Pleomorphomonas sp. T1.2MG-36: one gene and its partner. The protein of the gene in region 2 binds, or shares a complex with, the protein of the main gene of each other region. Links are inferred from orthologs where the notes say so. Each region holds a gene or a part of one and is shown on either strand. Other genes may lie near its edges. The genes, in order: QQZ18_RS12250 and QQZ18_RS14940.

The links.
Region 1: the proteins of QQZ18_RS14940 (region 2) and QQZ18_RS12250 are in contact, whole or in part, in a solved structure (PDB 1A0O), measured with the Escherichia coli proteins. The link is inferred for Pleomorphomonas sp. T1.2MG-36 from one-to-one orthologs.

What each region holds. Positions count from the first base shown.
Region 1 is NZ_CATNLY010000023.1:165,876-172,538, reverse strand. What follows is about bases 2,873-5,619. They hold QQZ18_RS12250 (response regulator), read left to right. Parts: upstream 2,873-3,927; coding sequence 3,928-4,311; downstream 4,312-5,619. Other genes in these bases: QQZ18_RS12240 (TIGR01459 family HAD-type hydrolase), read right to left, coding at 5,167-5,619; QQZ18_RS12245 (protein phosphatase CheZ), read left to right, coding at 4,473-5,108; QQZ18_RS12255 (bifunctional riboflavin kinase/FAD synthetase), read right to left, coding at 2,873-3,472. Outside these bases: ileS (isoleucine--tRNA ligase), read right to left, coding at 1-14; QQZ18_RS12260 (methyl-accepting chemotaxis protein), read right to left, coding at 400-2,367; more of QQZ18_RS12255, read right to left, coding at 2,483-2,872; more of QQZ18_RS12240, read right to left, coding at 5,620-6,033; QQZ18_RS12235 (AAA family ATPase), read left to right, coding at 6,105-6,635; QQZ18_RS12230 (NAD-dependent deacylase), read right to left, coding at 6,645-6,663. UniProt on the Escherichia coli protein: Involved in the transmission of sensory signals from the chemoreceptors to the flagellar motors.
Region 2 is NZ_CATNLY010000023.1:758,387-765,215, forward strand. What follows is about bases 1,935-4,847. They hold QQZ18_RS14940 (chemotaxis protein CheA), read left to right. Parts: upstream 1,935-2,300; coding sequence 2,301-4,394; downstream 4,395-4,847. Other genes in these bases: QQZ18_RS14930 (STAS domain-containing protein), read left to right, coding at 1,935-1,939; QQZ18_RS14935 (response regulator), read left to right, coding at 1,935-2,282; QQZ18_RS14945 (chemotaxis protein CheW), read left to right, coding at 4,413-4,847. In the rest of the region: QQZ18_RS14920 (cobyric acid synthase), read left to right, coding at 1-90; adenosylcobinamide-phosphate synthase CbiB, read right to left, coding at 71-1,063; more of QQZ18_RS14930, read left to right, coding at 1,616-1,934; more of QQZ18_RS14935, read left to right, coding at 1,914-1,934; more of QQZ18_RS14945, read left to right, coding at 4,848-4,913; QQZ18_RS14950 (methyl-accepting chemotaxis protein), read left to right, coding at 4,938-6,829. UniProt on the Escherichia coli protein: Involved in the transmission of sensory signals from the chemoreceptors to the flagellar motors. CheA is autophosphorylated; it can transfer its phosphate group to either CheB or CheY.

The DNA of each region.
Region 1 (6,663 bases), 590 kb from region 2 along the record:
GGCGTGTCGGTCATGGGGTATCTCGTCGGTGCAGCTGGATGAAGGGCTGGCCGGCCCGGTAACGTCGGCGATCGGCCAGAGTTCGGCTCCCGGTCCCTCGATTTCGCCGCCTCAGCGGCGGTCCATCGGGGCCGGGCCGATAATTCGCTCTCTGATCCGGCACGCTATGGTGCCGAAGGCTCGGATCCACATGGGCTGTTCCGACAGAAATGGCTGAGAGACGGCGCGACGCATGTCGCCATGGCGTGCCGGGGTCGAAGCCAACCGGAACGGCCGGCCCAAGCCCTTTGAATTCACCGAGAAGCTCTAGCGACAAAGCGCGGCGAAATAAAGAGTTCGCCGGCAGATTTCTCTGTCCGGCGAACCGTTCAGTCCGTCGATCGCCGCCGAACCAGCCCCTCAGGCTGCGGTGACGTTCGAGATGAAATGGCGCACCCGCAGGGAGAGGTTCGCCGCCTGTTGCGACAGATCGCCGGACGAGGCGAGCACCTGTGTTGCGGCGCCGGACGTTTCTTCCGCCGCCATCAGAACATCGCCGATGCTGGCCGAGGTGCGGCCGGTTTCAGCGGCGACGTCGTGGATGCGGTTCGATATCTCGCAGGTCGTCACGGCTTGCTCCTCGATGGCCGAAGCGATGGAAGCGCCGATCTCGTTGACCCTGCCGATGATCTCCGACACCCGCCGGATGGCTTCGACGGTGTTGCCCGTCGCGGCCTGAATGCGGGTGACCTGATCGCTGATCTGCGACGTGGCCTCTGAGGTCTGGCCGGCGAGGTTCTTCACCTCGGCTGCAACGATGGCAAAGCCGCGCCCCGCTTCGCCGGCGCGCGCCGCCTCGATGGTGGCGTTGAGGGCGAGGAGATTGGTCTGTGAGGCGATGCTGTCGATGAGCTGGATCACCTCGCCGATCTTCTCGGCCGTCGTGGCGAGATCGCCGACGGTGGAAGCCGCCTCGCGCGCCTCCCCGACCGCCTGCGCCGATATCTGGTGCGACTGGCTGATACCCCGGCCGATTTCACCGATCGACGCCGAGAGCTCTTCCGAGGCGGCAGCCACCGCCTGCACCTGCCCGGCGATCACTTCCGTCGCCTTGGCGACGCCTGTCGACTTGGTCGAGGTATTGGTCGCCGTGTCGGTCAGGGTGCCGGCCGCCGCCTGCAGCTCTTGCGCCGCCGACGATACAGTGGCGACGATTTCGCCGACGTTAGAATCGAAGGCGGCCATCAGCGCCCGCATTTCCTCGGCACGTTCGTGCCTCTGGCGGGCCTCTGCTTCGGCCGCCTCCTGGCGGAGCCGTTCGGCCTCGGCGAGCTTGCCCGCGAAGTCGGCGAGGGCGCGCGCCATGGATCCGATCTCGTTGCGGGCCGTCGTGTCGGATGAGCGGCTGTCGTACTTGCCCGCCGAAAGCCGACCCATCCACCCCTCGATCCGCCCGAGAGACTTCGACACATAGCGCCAGACGACCAAGGCGAAGCCGACAGCGGTGACCATCGCCAGGACAATGGTCAGGTAGGCGAGACGGTTCGAGGTGCTCCGGGCTGCCTCGGCCGTGGCATCGAGGCTGCCGCTGAGGTTCGCCGCTTCCGTGTCGATGGCTTCCACCTTCGGCTCAAGGGCGGCGTAGGCATCGGATACGACGTTCTGATCGGCCTGAACCGTATGCGCGGAGGCCGACCAAGCCTTGAAGGAGGCATTGTAGCCATCGGCAAGTCCGGCGAGTTGAGCCTTCTGGGCGTCGTCGAGGGACGATGCGGCGATCGCAGCCGAGAACTCGGCCATCACTTGCGCATGCTTTTCGAGCGAGGCATCATCCCGCCGCAGCATGAAGTCCTTCTCGTGGCGGCGCAGCAGCAGCATGCGGATCGTCTGATCCTTGTCGTTCAGTGCGCTGAAAGCCTTCTCGAGGCTATGCACCTTCTGACGAAGGTCGCCTTCAAGGCCGTCATCGGGCGTGAGGCCCATGGCGATGCGCGTCTCGGCCATCTTGGCAAAAGCGGCCCGATAAGCGGAGAGCGGTTGCTCGATGTCGGCGATCGTCGCCATGATCCGTTGATCGCCAAGGTGTTCCGCCTTGTCGCGCAGTTCCGCAAGCGCGCTTCCCGCTTCGCCGACCTGTGCCAGCGTCCGGTCGGAATAAGTCTTGTCCGACCGGAGCAGGAAATCCTTCTCCGTCCGCCGGATTTGCAACATCATTTCCTGGAAATGGGTGGCGCCCATCCCGACCTTGCGCCCGAGATCGGCGAGGCTGGTGGCGGTGTCCACCTTCTGGCCCATGTAGAACAGGTTGGCAGCGATCACCACAAAGCCGATGCCGGCGATGACCACACTAAGCAGAATCTGATGTCCTATGCGAATTTTACCAAGCATGACTGTAGCTCTTCCTGGGAGGTACGGTCATATTGGTGTTAACTTATTAAAAAATCGGCCGTTTCCCGGGAAAAATGCGATGTTTCCGCCCGTTATGAATCGCCTTGCCTGCCGCTCAAACCTGGGACGACCAGTTGGGCCAGAGCGCGCGGTCGAGCGCGGTGAACCCATCAAAGGCGTCGAGAAGCGTGCGCCCCTCCTCGGCATCTCTGTTCATCTGCTCGATCAGGCCGGCCACGTCGTCGAACTTCAGCTCCGGACGAAGATAGGAGACCGGCATGATGGTGATCGTCTTGCCGTAAAGATTGCCGGAGAAGTCGAACACGAACGTCTCGAACACCGGTGCGCCATTGTCGAAGGTCGGCCGGCGCCCCCAACTGGCCACACCGGCATGGCGGACACCGTCGATCTCGACGAAGACGGCATAGACGCCTTCCGAAAGCCTGACCTGGCTGGGCAGGCGGATGTTGGCCGTTGGAAAGCCTATGGTCCGTCCGCGCTTGTCGCCGTCGATGACGGTGCCTTCGAAGAACCAATGCCAACCGAGCAGGCCGGTCGCCTCGGCCGGCACGCCCTCGGCGAGGCGATCGCGCACCGTGCTTGAAGAGACGCTATAGCCGTCCTCCGTCTCGAACGGCGCGATGACGTCCACCGAGAAGCCGTGCCGCTCGCCGAGTTCGCGCAGCTTCTGCGGCGTACCGTGCCGCCCCTGCCCAAAATGGAAGTTCCAGCCGACCACGACGTGACGAATGTCGAGCTCGTCGACGAGAACCCTTTCGACGAACTCCTCGGGGCTCTGCGCGGCAAAGGCGGACGAGAAGGGAATGGAGACGAGTCCGTCGAGACCGAGGGCATCGACGAGGCGCGCCTTGATCGATGCCGGCGTCAGGCGAAACACCGGGTGTTCGGGGCGGAACACGTCGCGCGGATGCGGCTCGAATGTTACGGCCACGGCCGGAATGCCACGTTGCCGGGCCACGGTCAGAGCGGATCCCAGAACGGCCTGGTGACCGCGATGCACGCCATCGAAGTTGCCGATGGCGACGGCGCCTCCCCGAAGGGACGGAGAAACGGAATGACGATCGACGAACTGGAAGGAGGGCATGGATCTCTGGAGTCTGCTTTCGACGGGATGCCGTCGCGCCCGAACGGTGGCCCGGCGGCGCGGCGTGACCGTGCCTTCTGCTCCAGGCAAGGTCAAGCAGCTAAATGCCAGGATGGCCTCGCCACAGCGACGTCCTCGGGGCGCTCGATGACGAGGGGAAACTTCGGCATGGTTGGCAAAGCGTAAACCGATCGCGCCGAGATTTACGATAAACTTGGGAAAAAACCGCCAAACAGCGCCATAAAAACGATTCATTTGAAAAATGAAAAGTAAATCAAGCGTCTCGCTGAACAACTGAGGCCCAAATGGCCGGGGGTGCGAGAATTAACCGACTTTTCAGGTCCCCGTCGTATGGTTTCCTTCAAGCACGGGCCCCGTCAGGGACGTTCACCCGCCCGTGCATTGTGAGCTCGTCATCGAGGCGCGGGTGGCGTCGCGGCAGTGTGGAGTAAACGATGGCACTTGACACATCGATTCCGGTTCTGGTGGTCGACGATTACAAGACCATGATCCGAATCATCAGGAACCTCCTGAAGCAGCTCGGTTTCGAGGACGTGGACGAGGCTGCCGATGGCACAGAGGCCCTCGGCAAGATGAAGGAGCGCCGCTACGGTCTCGTGATCTCCGACTGGAACATGGAGCCCATGACCGGTTACGAGCTTCTGAAGCAGGTCCGCTCGGACTCATCGCTGTCGAAGACGCCATTCATCATGGTGACGGCCGAGTCCAAGACCGAAAACGTGATCGCCGCCAAGAAGGCCGGCGTGAACAACTATATCGTCAAGCCCTTCAATGCGCCGACGCTGAAGAGCAAGATCGAAGCCGTGTTCGGCGATTGACGCCATGAACGGGCCGGGAAAACGCGGAGCGGTGTTGCAGCCGCCTACCGCGAGCCCGGGGAGGCGCGGCGCTACCGATGCATTTACCGCAGGACCAAGACGTCCATACCGCCGCATCACTCGGGCGGGCGCCGTCGCGCACCCCAGAAAGAGATCTTTCGATGTCTGACATGTCTTCAGAGCACGTGGCCAAGATCATCGACTTCCTTCGCAACGGTCGCAAGACGGAGGACGTGTCGCTTGAAGACGTCATGCGTCTGGCCGAGCTGATGGCCGAAAGCTTCCAGTCCTTCTTCAAGACGATGGACCTCGCCATCTACGCCGAACTCGGCGAAATGGCCCGCGAGATCGCCAACATGAAGGAAGAGCTGGCGCTGCTTCGCCTCAGCGACATGCGCGATGAGCACATTCCCACCGCCGGGCGCGAACTCGATGCCATCGTCGAGGCGACCGAGGAAGCCACCAACACCATCATGTCGGCAGCCGAGGAAATAATGGCGGCCGACGCGGCGGACAGCGATGCCTATCAGGCGCTGGTGGGCGAGAAGGTGATCGACATCTTCCAGGCCTGCTCGTTCCAGGACATCACGGGACAGCGCATATCCAAGGTCGTCTCCACGCTGAACGCTCTCGACAAGCGCATCACCACACTGGTCGAGAAGCTGAAGATCTTGCGCATCACCGATGCGGCCGGTGGAGAGACGGATTCGGAGAAGCGCTCCCGCGAGCTGATGCTGCATGGCCCGCAGTTCAAGGGCGAGGGCGTCAGCCAGGACGACATCGACGCTTTCTTCTGATCGTCCATCAAGTGACGGCAATGAAAAGAGGCCCGGTCGGGCCTCTTCTCGTATCCGCTTACCAGGCAAGCCGTGGAATGGCGGCCCGTATGCCGAACCCTTCGGCTTCGAGCCGTTTGGCGAGCCGCGCCGGATCGGGACTGAGAAGGTCGCCGAAGTCGGGTCCGTGGATGCCGGCCGTTACCATCAGCACGTCGATCCCCTGACCCCATGCTCCCTTGATATCGGTAGGCAGGCCGTCGCCGATGGCAAGCACGCGGCGCTTTTCGACCGACCGGCCCTGGGCCCTGTCGATGGCGGCGAGCGCCGCGTCATAGACCGGCTTGTAGGGCTTGCCGATGATGGTGGTGTCGCCGCCGAGCTCGATGTAGAGCTGCGCCAGCGCACCGGCGCAATAGACGAGACGGTCGCCGCGCTCGACGACCACGTCGGGGTTGGCGCAATACATCTTGAGGCCACGCTCGACGAAGCGTGAGAACATCGGCCGATAGGTCTCGGCCGTCTCCGTCTCGTCGTCGAACAGCCCGGTGAGGGCCACGTACTCCGCGTCTTCCTCGCCGACCAGCTCGACGTCGAGCCCCTCGAACAGGCCCAGATTGTGCGACGGTCCGAGGTGGAACAGTCGTCGGCGCGGCTCGGTTTCGAACACTTTGCGGGCAACGGAGCCGGAGGTGACGATCTCGTCGTAGCTCTCCGGGCCGATGGCATACTGCCGGCTGAGGAGATCCTCGACCGCCTTTGCCGGGCGCGGCGCATTGGTGAGCAGCACGACCGCCTTGCCGAGCGCACGGAAGCGGGCCAGCGCCTCGGCAGCGGCCGGATAGGGCGAGATGCCGTTGTGAAGAACGCCCCAGACGTCGCAGATGACGCCGTCATAGGCCTCGGCGAGGGTCGAAAGCCCCGCGATCATGTCTACCTTTTGCATGCCATCCCGATAAGGGTGTGACATGACAAGGTCAAGGCGGTGCCGGACCGTCGAGGCGGAGACATCGCGACATGCAGCTTTCGGACCTCGGTGAGCGCATCTGTATCCTCGGCCCTTCCAACAGCGGCAAGTCGACGCTGGCGGCGGCTATCGGCGACAAGCTGGGGCTTCCGGTGATTCACCTCGACCGGCTCTACCATCTCCCCCACACCGACTGGGTGCCTCGAAGCACCGAGGACTTCCTCGCCCTCCATGACGAGGCCATTGCCGGCGATCGCTGGGTGATGGACGGCAACTACTCGGTCAGCATGCCGCAACGGTTCCGCCGCGCGACGGGCGTCATCTTCCTCGATGTTTCGACGCTGCGCAGTCTCGGCCGGTATCTTCGTCGCTGCCTTCTTCAACCCCATCGCCTCGGCGGTCTCGATGGCCGGCGCGATAGCGTCACATGGGCGATGATCCGCCACATCACCGTGACGACGCCCAACAATCGACGGCGCAACACCGAGATGTTCGACAGCCTGACGGTGCCCAAGGTTCGGCTGGCTTCGCTCGAGGCCATTCGACAATGCTACATCGACTGGGGCTTGAAACGCCGATGACGGCGTCGATCAGGATATCCGGCCTTTG
Region 2 (6,829 bases):
ATCGATCGGGTGCTCGACGGCCTCGCCGATCACCTCGCCGCCCATCTCGACATCGACGGCCTTCTCGACCTCAGCCGAAGGCGAGGATGACGAGACCGAGCCAGACGAGTGCCAACAGGGCGAAGATCAGCAACAGAGCCCGCTTGTAGAGCCTCAGCGCGCGGTCGATGTCATAGGCGTTGACCTCGGCGCGGCCGTCGCCCATCCACGCATCCTCGATCCGAGTGTCGCCATAGACCTTGGGGCCGTTGAGGCGCAGGCCGAGGGCGCCGGCCATCGCCGCTTCGGGCCAGCCGGCGTTGGGCGACTTGTGACGACGGGCATCGCGGTCGATCGCCCGGACGGCCGAAGCGGCCGAGGCGCTGTCGTCGGCAAGCGCGGCCACGACGATCGCCCAGGCGGTGAGGCGCGAGGCCGGCAGGTTGACGAGGTCGTCGAGTCTCGCCGAGGCCCAGCCGAAGGCGAGATGGCGCGGCGTCTTGTGCCCGATCATCGAATCGGCGGTGTTGATCGCCTTGTAGGCGGCCGCCCCAGGCAAGCCCAGAACCGCCATCCAGAACAGCGGCGCCGTCACACCGTCCGAGAAGCTCTCGGCAAGACTCTCGATGGCGGCGCGGCAGACGCCGGCGGCATCGAGGTGGGCCGGATTGCGGCCGACGATCCGGCCGACGGCCAGACGGCCCGCCTCAAGACCGCCTTGCCGCATGGCGTCGGCGACGGCCGCGACATGAACATACAGGCTGCGAGCGGCAAGCAGCGTCGAACCGACGATGGCGGCAAGGCAAGGTCCCGCGATCGGGCCGGCGAGCCCAACGAGCGATCCGATTGCCGCAGCGACGAGAGCACTGGCGGCCACGTTGACGGCAGCGGCGAGGACACCGTTCAACCGGCGCCGGTCGGCATCGAGATCCTCGCGATTGAGCGTACGGTCGAGAAAGCCGATCAGCGTGCCCATCCAGGTGACGGGATGCCCGATCAGTCGGAAAACGAAGTCCGGATAGCCGGTTGCCACTTCGAACACGAGGGCCAGCAAGGCAACAAGAAGAAACTCAAGCGGGACCATTTCAGCTTCTCTTCCGGAGCGGCAGCCGCGCAGCCCTAGGCACGCGCCGGACCTTTTCTGTCACGCCTCCGGTCGTTCCGGAAGCCCCGACGCCGCACCGATACCCGCTGATTCGACACTTCCGGTCGTTTGCCCGCAAAAAATGTGTCCGTCGCGGTATTCCGCAGAATACCTACCAAGGAAATTCTATCTATGGTTGATATTGTGAGGCCAATATCCGTGAGCGAGTCTCGGCGTTTAGTCGCCGCGAAAAGCTAAAACTGGAAATTGTGATTCATTTCAAGACTCTACTATGACGTCCGTCAAGACATGCCGCCCAGTGTTCTTTCAGCATTGAGCAAGGGCAAGACCTTCCGGGGGAAAACGTATGATTCAACAAATGACAAGGAAGACTCGTAGAAACCAGTATCCTTAATTTCCGGCCCAGCCCAAAGGGCAGCGGAGAGCGGAATCCACTTCAGTTTTCGGTAACAAATCCATGCGTGTACTGCGGCACATCAGGTCCATGGATGGGTGTGTCCAGTACCGCCTGTAGATTGTAAAGAGTCTAAGTTGCCGTCGCTCGAACAACGCCAGATTTCTTTTGACCTGACCGCCGTGCTGGATGCAGCAGCGGTCCGGGATCTCCACGCCCAGATCGAGCCTCTCGTTTCCGAGACCACCTACCTGACGCTGAATGCCGCGGCCGTCGAACGCCTCGGCACTCAAGCCGTTCAGCTTCTTGTTGCAACCGCCCGCGCGATCGAGATGAACGGCGGCCGGCTCGCGATCGTGAATATCACGCCAACCTTTCGCGAAGCCTATGCCGACCTCGGCCTTCTCGCCGAACTCGACGCCCGGAGCGCCCTAAATGCCGAGAAAGATACTTACGGTTGACGATTCCAGGACCATGCGCGACATGGTCTCCTATACGTTGAAGGGGGCTGGTTTCGAGGTTCTGGAGGCTGAGGACGGGGTGAAGGCCCTCGGCGTTCTCGCCAACACCCGTGTCGACCTGATCATCACCGACATCAACATGCCCAACATGGACGGCGTGACGCTGGTCAAGCGCGTGCGCGCCGGCGGGAACCACGCATCGACGCCGATCCTGATTCTGACCACGGAGTCGGGCGACGACAGAAAGGCCAGCGGCAAGGCGGCCGGGGCAACGGGTTGGATCGTCAAGCCCTTCGCGCCGGAGAAGCTTCTCTCCGTCGTCAACAAGGTCTGCCCCGCCTGACCCTTCTGGACGGCCGTCATGTCAACTCCAAGCTTCGGCTCCGACGAACTCGCCCAGTTCCGCAGGACATTCTTCGAGGAATGCACGGAACTGTTGGCCGACCTTGAGGAACGTCTCGGGGCGCTCGCCGCTTTCTCCAGCGACGTCGAGGGACTCAACGCCATTTTCAGGGCTGTCCATTCGGTGAAGGCGGGCGCCGGCGCCTTCGGCTACACCGTGCTGGTCGGTTTCGCACACCGCTTCGAAGCGCTTCTCGACCGGCTGCGCGACGGCAAGGCCGATCTCGACGAACGCACGCTCGCCGCCCTCGTCGCCGCCGCCGACGTCTTTTCCGCCCTGGTCGACCTCGCGCGTCAGGGCGAGACGCCGGCCGACGACTTCGGCGCCGACGTCGCCGAGGAGCTCTGCGCGCTGCTCGATGGCGAGGCGATGCCGGCGTCCGTCGCCCGGCCGACCACGAGCGCCCTCCCAGCACCACCGACGGCGGAAAGAACCTATCGCATCGTCTTCCGGCCCAACGCCGAGCTGTTCCGCCACGCCAACGAGCCGCTCTATCTGATCCGCGAGCTGAAAGGGCTCGGCACGCTGACCGTCGACTGCGACCTCAGCCGCCTGCCGCCCTTCGACGCGTTCACTGTCGACGATGCCTATCTCGGCTGGACGATGACGCTGCGCGCCAGCTGTTCGCCGGCCGCCATCGCCGAGGTGTTCGAATTCGTCGACGACGAGTGCGAACTGATCATCGAGGAAGTAGGTACCGCTCCGGCCGAGCCGGAGGAAGCCGTAGCTGTCGCCGTCCCGGAGGTCATGGCGACGACCATCTCGGGTCCGTCTCCGGAGACCAAGCCTGCCGAAAGCAAGCCATCGGACAGCAAGGGGGCCGGCAAGTCCGGTTCGATCTCGTCGATCCGCGTCGACCTCTACCGCGTCGACCGGCTCGTCAACATGGTGGGCGAGCTGGTCATCGCCCAGGCGATGCTGGCCCAGCAGTTCACCGAAAGCCACGACCAGGACGACCCGGGCGCTCTTCAGGGCTTCGAGCATCTGGCCGGCCTGACGCGAGAGCTGCAGGAATGCGTGATGGCCATTCGCATGCAGCCGGTGAAGTCGGTGTTCTCTCGCATGCCGCGCCTCGTCCGCGACGTCGGGCACAAGACCGGCAAGGACGTCAGGCTCGAAATGGCCGGCGAGCAGACCGAGGTCGACAAGACGGTGATCGAGGAGCTTGCGGACCCCCTCACCCACATGATCCGCAACGCCGTCGACCACGGCATAGAGGACGTGGCGACGCGCCTTGCCGCCGGCAAGCCGGCCGAGGGCGTCATCCGTCTGTCGGCCCAGCATGCGGGCTCCAACATCCTGATCCATGTCGAGGACGACGGTGCCGGGCTCGACCGGGACCGCCTGCTGGCCAAGGCCATCGACAAGGGCATCGTGCCGGCGAGCGCCAAGCTGTCCCCCGAGGAAATCGATGAGCTGATCTTCGCGCCGGGCTTCTCGACGGCCGCCGCCGTGACCGACGTCTCGGGCCGCGGCGTCGGCATGGACGTCGTCCGGCGCAACGTCCAGGCGCTTGGTGGGCGCGTGCAGGTGATGTCGACGCCCGGCAAGGGCACGCGCTTCACGCTGGTCATCCCGCTGACTCTCGCCGTCCTCGACGGCATGGTCGTGGCCGTCGGCTGGGAGAAGTACATCCTTCCCCTCACCTCGATCGTCGAATCCTTCCGTCCCGGACGCGGCCAGATCCGCGTCATTCCCGGCGGCGGCGAGGTGGTGTCCATTCGCGGCGAGTTCGTCCGCATGATCCATCTTGCCCGCGTGTTCGGCGTTTCCGAAGCGGTTTCCGACCCATGCCAGGGCCTGGTCGTGCTGCTCGAACTGGCCAACGGCGGCAAGCTCGGCGTGGTGGTCGACGAACTGATCGGCCAGCAGCAGGTGGTGATCAAGTCCCTGCAAGACAACTACGATCCGGTCCCGGGGATCTCCGGCGCCACCATTCTCGGCAACGGACGCGTCGCGCTCATCGTCGACATCGAAGAACTCACCCGCCTTCATGACCGATCCGCCCGTATCGCCGACACGACACGGCAACCGATCGCTGCCAACGCCTGACCTCACGGAGCCTTCTCCATGGCAGAACCGCAAGATCTTCCCAACACCGGTCCCGACGCCTCCGTGGCGCAGGCGCGACAGTTCATTTCCTTCCGCGTCGGCGACGACGAGTTCGCCATCGACATCATGGCCGTTCGCGAGATCAAGGGGTGGACCGAGACAACCGTCCTACCGAACCAGCAGGACTACATGCTCGGGGTGCTCAACCTTCGCGGCACGATCGTACCGATCTTCGATCTTCGCTGCCGCTTCGGACTCGGTCTCACGACGGCCACCCGCAGTCACGTCGTCATCATCGTGGCGATCAGTGGCCGGCTGCTCGGCCTGCTGGTCGATGCCGTTTCGGACATCCTGACCGTCAATGCCGCCGATATCCGGCCGGTACCCGACGTCGACCAGCCGATCGACAATGCCTTCCTCGCCGGCATCATCCCCGTCGGCGACGGCATGGTCGTACTCCTCAGCCTCGAAAATCTCTTCGCCAATCACGGCCCGGCCAACGCCGCCATCGCCGCCTGAACCAGCTCTCCAGGAACTGACATCATGTCACTCACCTCGCTGAAACTTCGTACCAAGATCGGCTTGATCGTCGCGCTGATGAGCCTGCCGATCGTCATCCTCGGCTGGCTCTACGTCAGCAAGAGCGAGGAAGGCGTGGCCGCTGCACGGACAGAAACCGCCGGCGTCACCTATGCCGTCGCCGTCTGGGAATCCATCCGGGGACTCGCCGTCTCCGCGCTTGACGACGCGGCGCCTCCCGCCACGGTTCTTTCAAACGTTCCCGACCTGCAGGGGCTTGGCAGCGCCAACGATGCCGCGTTCGGCATAGCCAAGGAGGCGAGTGCCTTCACAAGCGCTCTCGCGAGCTATGATTGGCCGCGCAGCCACATCCCGTTCGACGAGCGACTGCCCCAGTCGGTCAACGCCGGCCTCGACCTCATGGCGGCCATCTCCAACGGTTCGGGTCTCGCCGTCGATACCGAGGTCGACCACAACTATCTCGGCCAAGCCCTCATGAACCGCGTCCCGCGCGTACTCTGGTACCGCGTGGCGATCACCGGCAAGATCCGTGCGATGTCGCGGTCCAGCTCCGTCTCGGTTGCCGATCTCGGGCTGCTGAAGTCGCAGATCGCCCTTTTCAAGGAGGCTTCGGACGGTGCCACGGCCGCTCTGCAGGTCGCCAAGTCCTACAGCACCGACGGCCGCATCGAGAGCCTCAACGAGCAGATCGGCGCCTTCGTCGACATCGCGCCCCATTTCGTGAGCGAGGCGGAAGCGGTCGCCACCGCCTTCGAGACGGCCTCCACGCCGCAAAGCGTAAGCATCTCCAGCTTCATGGACGCCACCAAGGCGCAGGCGCAGGCCAGCCAGGCCCTCTGGCACAGCGGCGCCACCACGCTGACCGCCATGCTCGATGACCATGCCGCCGGGCTGCGCAGCGCCCTGTTCACGACGCTCGCCGTGATACTGGCGGCCGTCGTCGTGGCCCTCGCCGCCAGCATCTTCTTCTCCTTGCAGATCACCCGCGGTGTCGGGCGCATGATCGGCTACATGCACCGGATCACCGCCGGCGACTACGAGTTCGAGGTCGAAGGCGCCGATCGCAAGGACGAGATCGGCACCATCGCCGGCGCCGTGTCGATATTCCGCGAGAACGGTCGCCAGGTTGCCGAGCTCACCGCCAACTACAAGGGACAGGCCGACGCCATCCGCCTGTCGCAATCGGTGCTGGAACTGGCGATGGACGGCACTGTCGTCGACGCCAACGAGATCTTCTGCCGGATCTTCGGCTACACGATCGACGAGATCCGGGGCAAGCCGGCTGCGATGTTCGCCGATGCCGCTTCCCGGGAGAGCGCCGAATACAAGCTGATGTGGGAGAGCCTGCAGCGTGGCGAGCACGTCACCGGCCAGTACAAGCGCGTCGGCAAGGGCGGCCGGGAGGTCTGGCTCGAGGTGTCGTTCAACCCGATCATCGGTCTCGACGGCAAGCCGTTCAAGATCGTCCAGATCGCGACCGACGTGACCGCCCAGCGCCTGCAGTCGGCCGACTTCGAGGGACAGATCGCCGCCATATCCAAGGCGCAGGGCATCATCGAGTTCTCGCTGGACGGCAAGGTGCTCAATGCCAACGAGAACTTCCTCAACACGCTCGGCTACACGCTGGCCGAGATCAAGGGACAGCATCACTCGATCTTCGTCGAGCCGGCCTATCGCGCATCGGTCGACTACCGGATGTTCTGGGAGAAGCTCGGCCGCGGCGAATACGACACCAACCAGTACAAGCGCATCGGCAAGGGCGGCCGGGAGGTCTGGATCCAGGCGTCCTACAATCCGATCCTCGACATGAACGGCAAGCCGTTCAAGGTGGTCAAGTACGCCACCGACGTCACCGAGCAGGTGCGCTCGGCCGAGGCACTGCAGGCGGCGGTTCG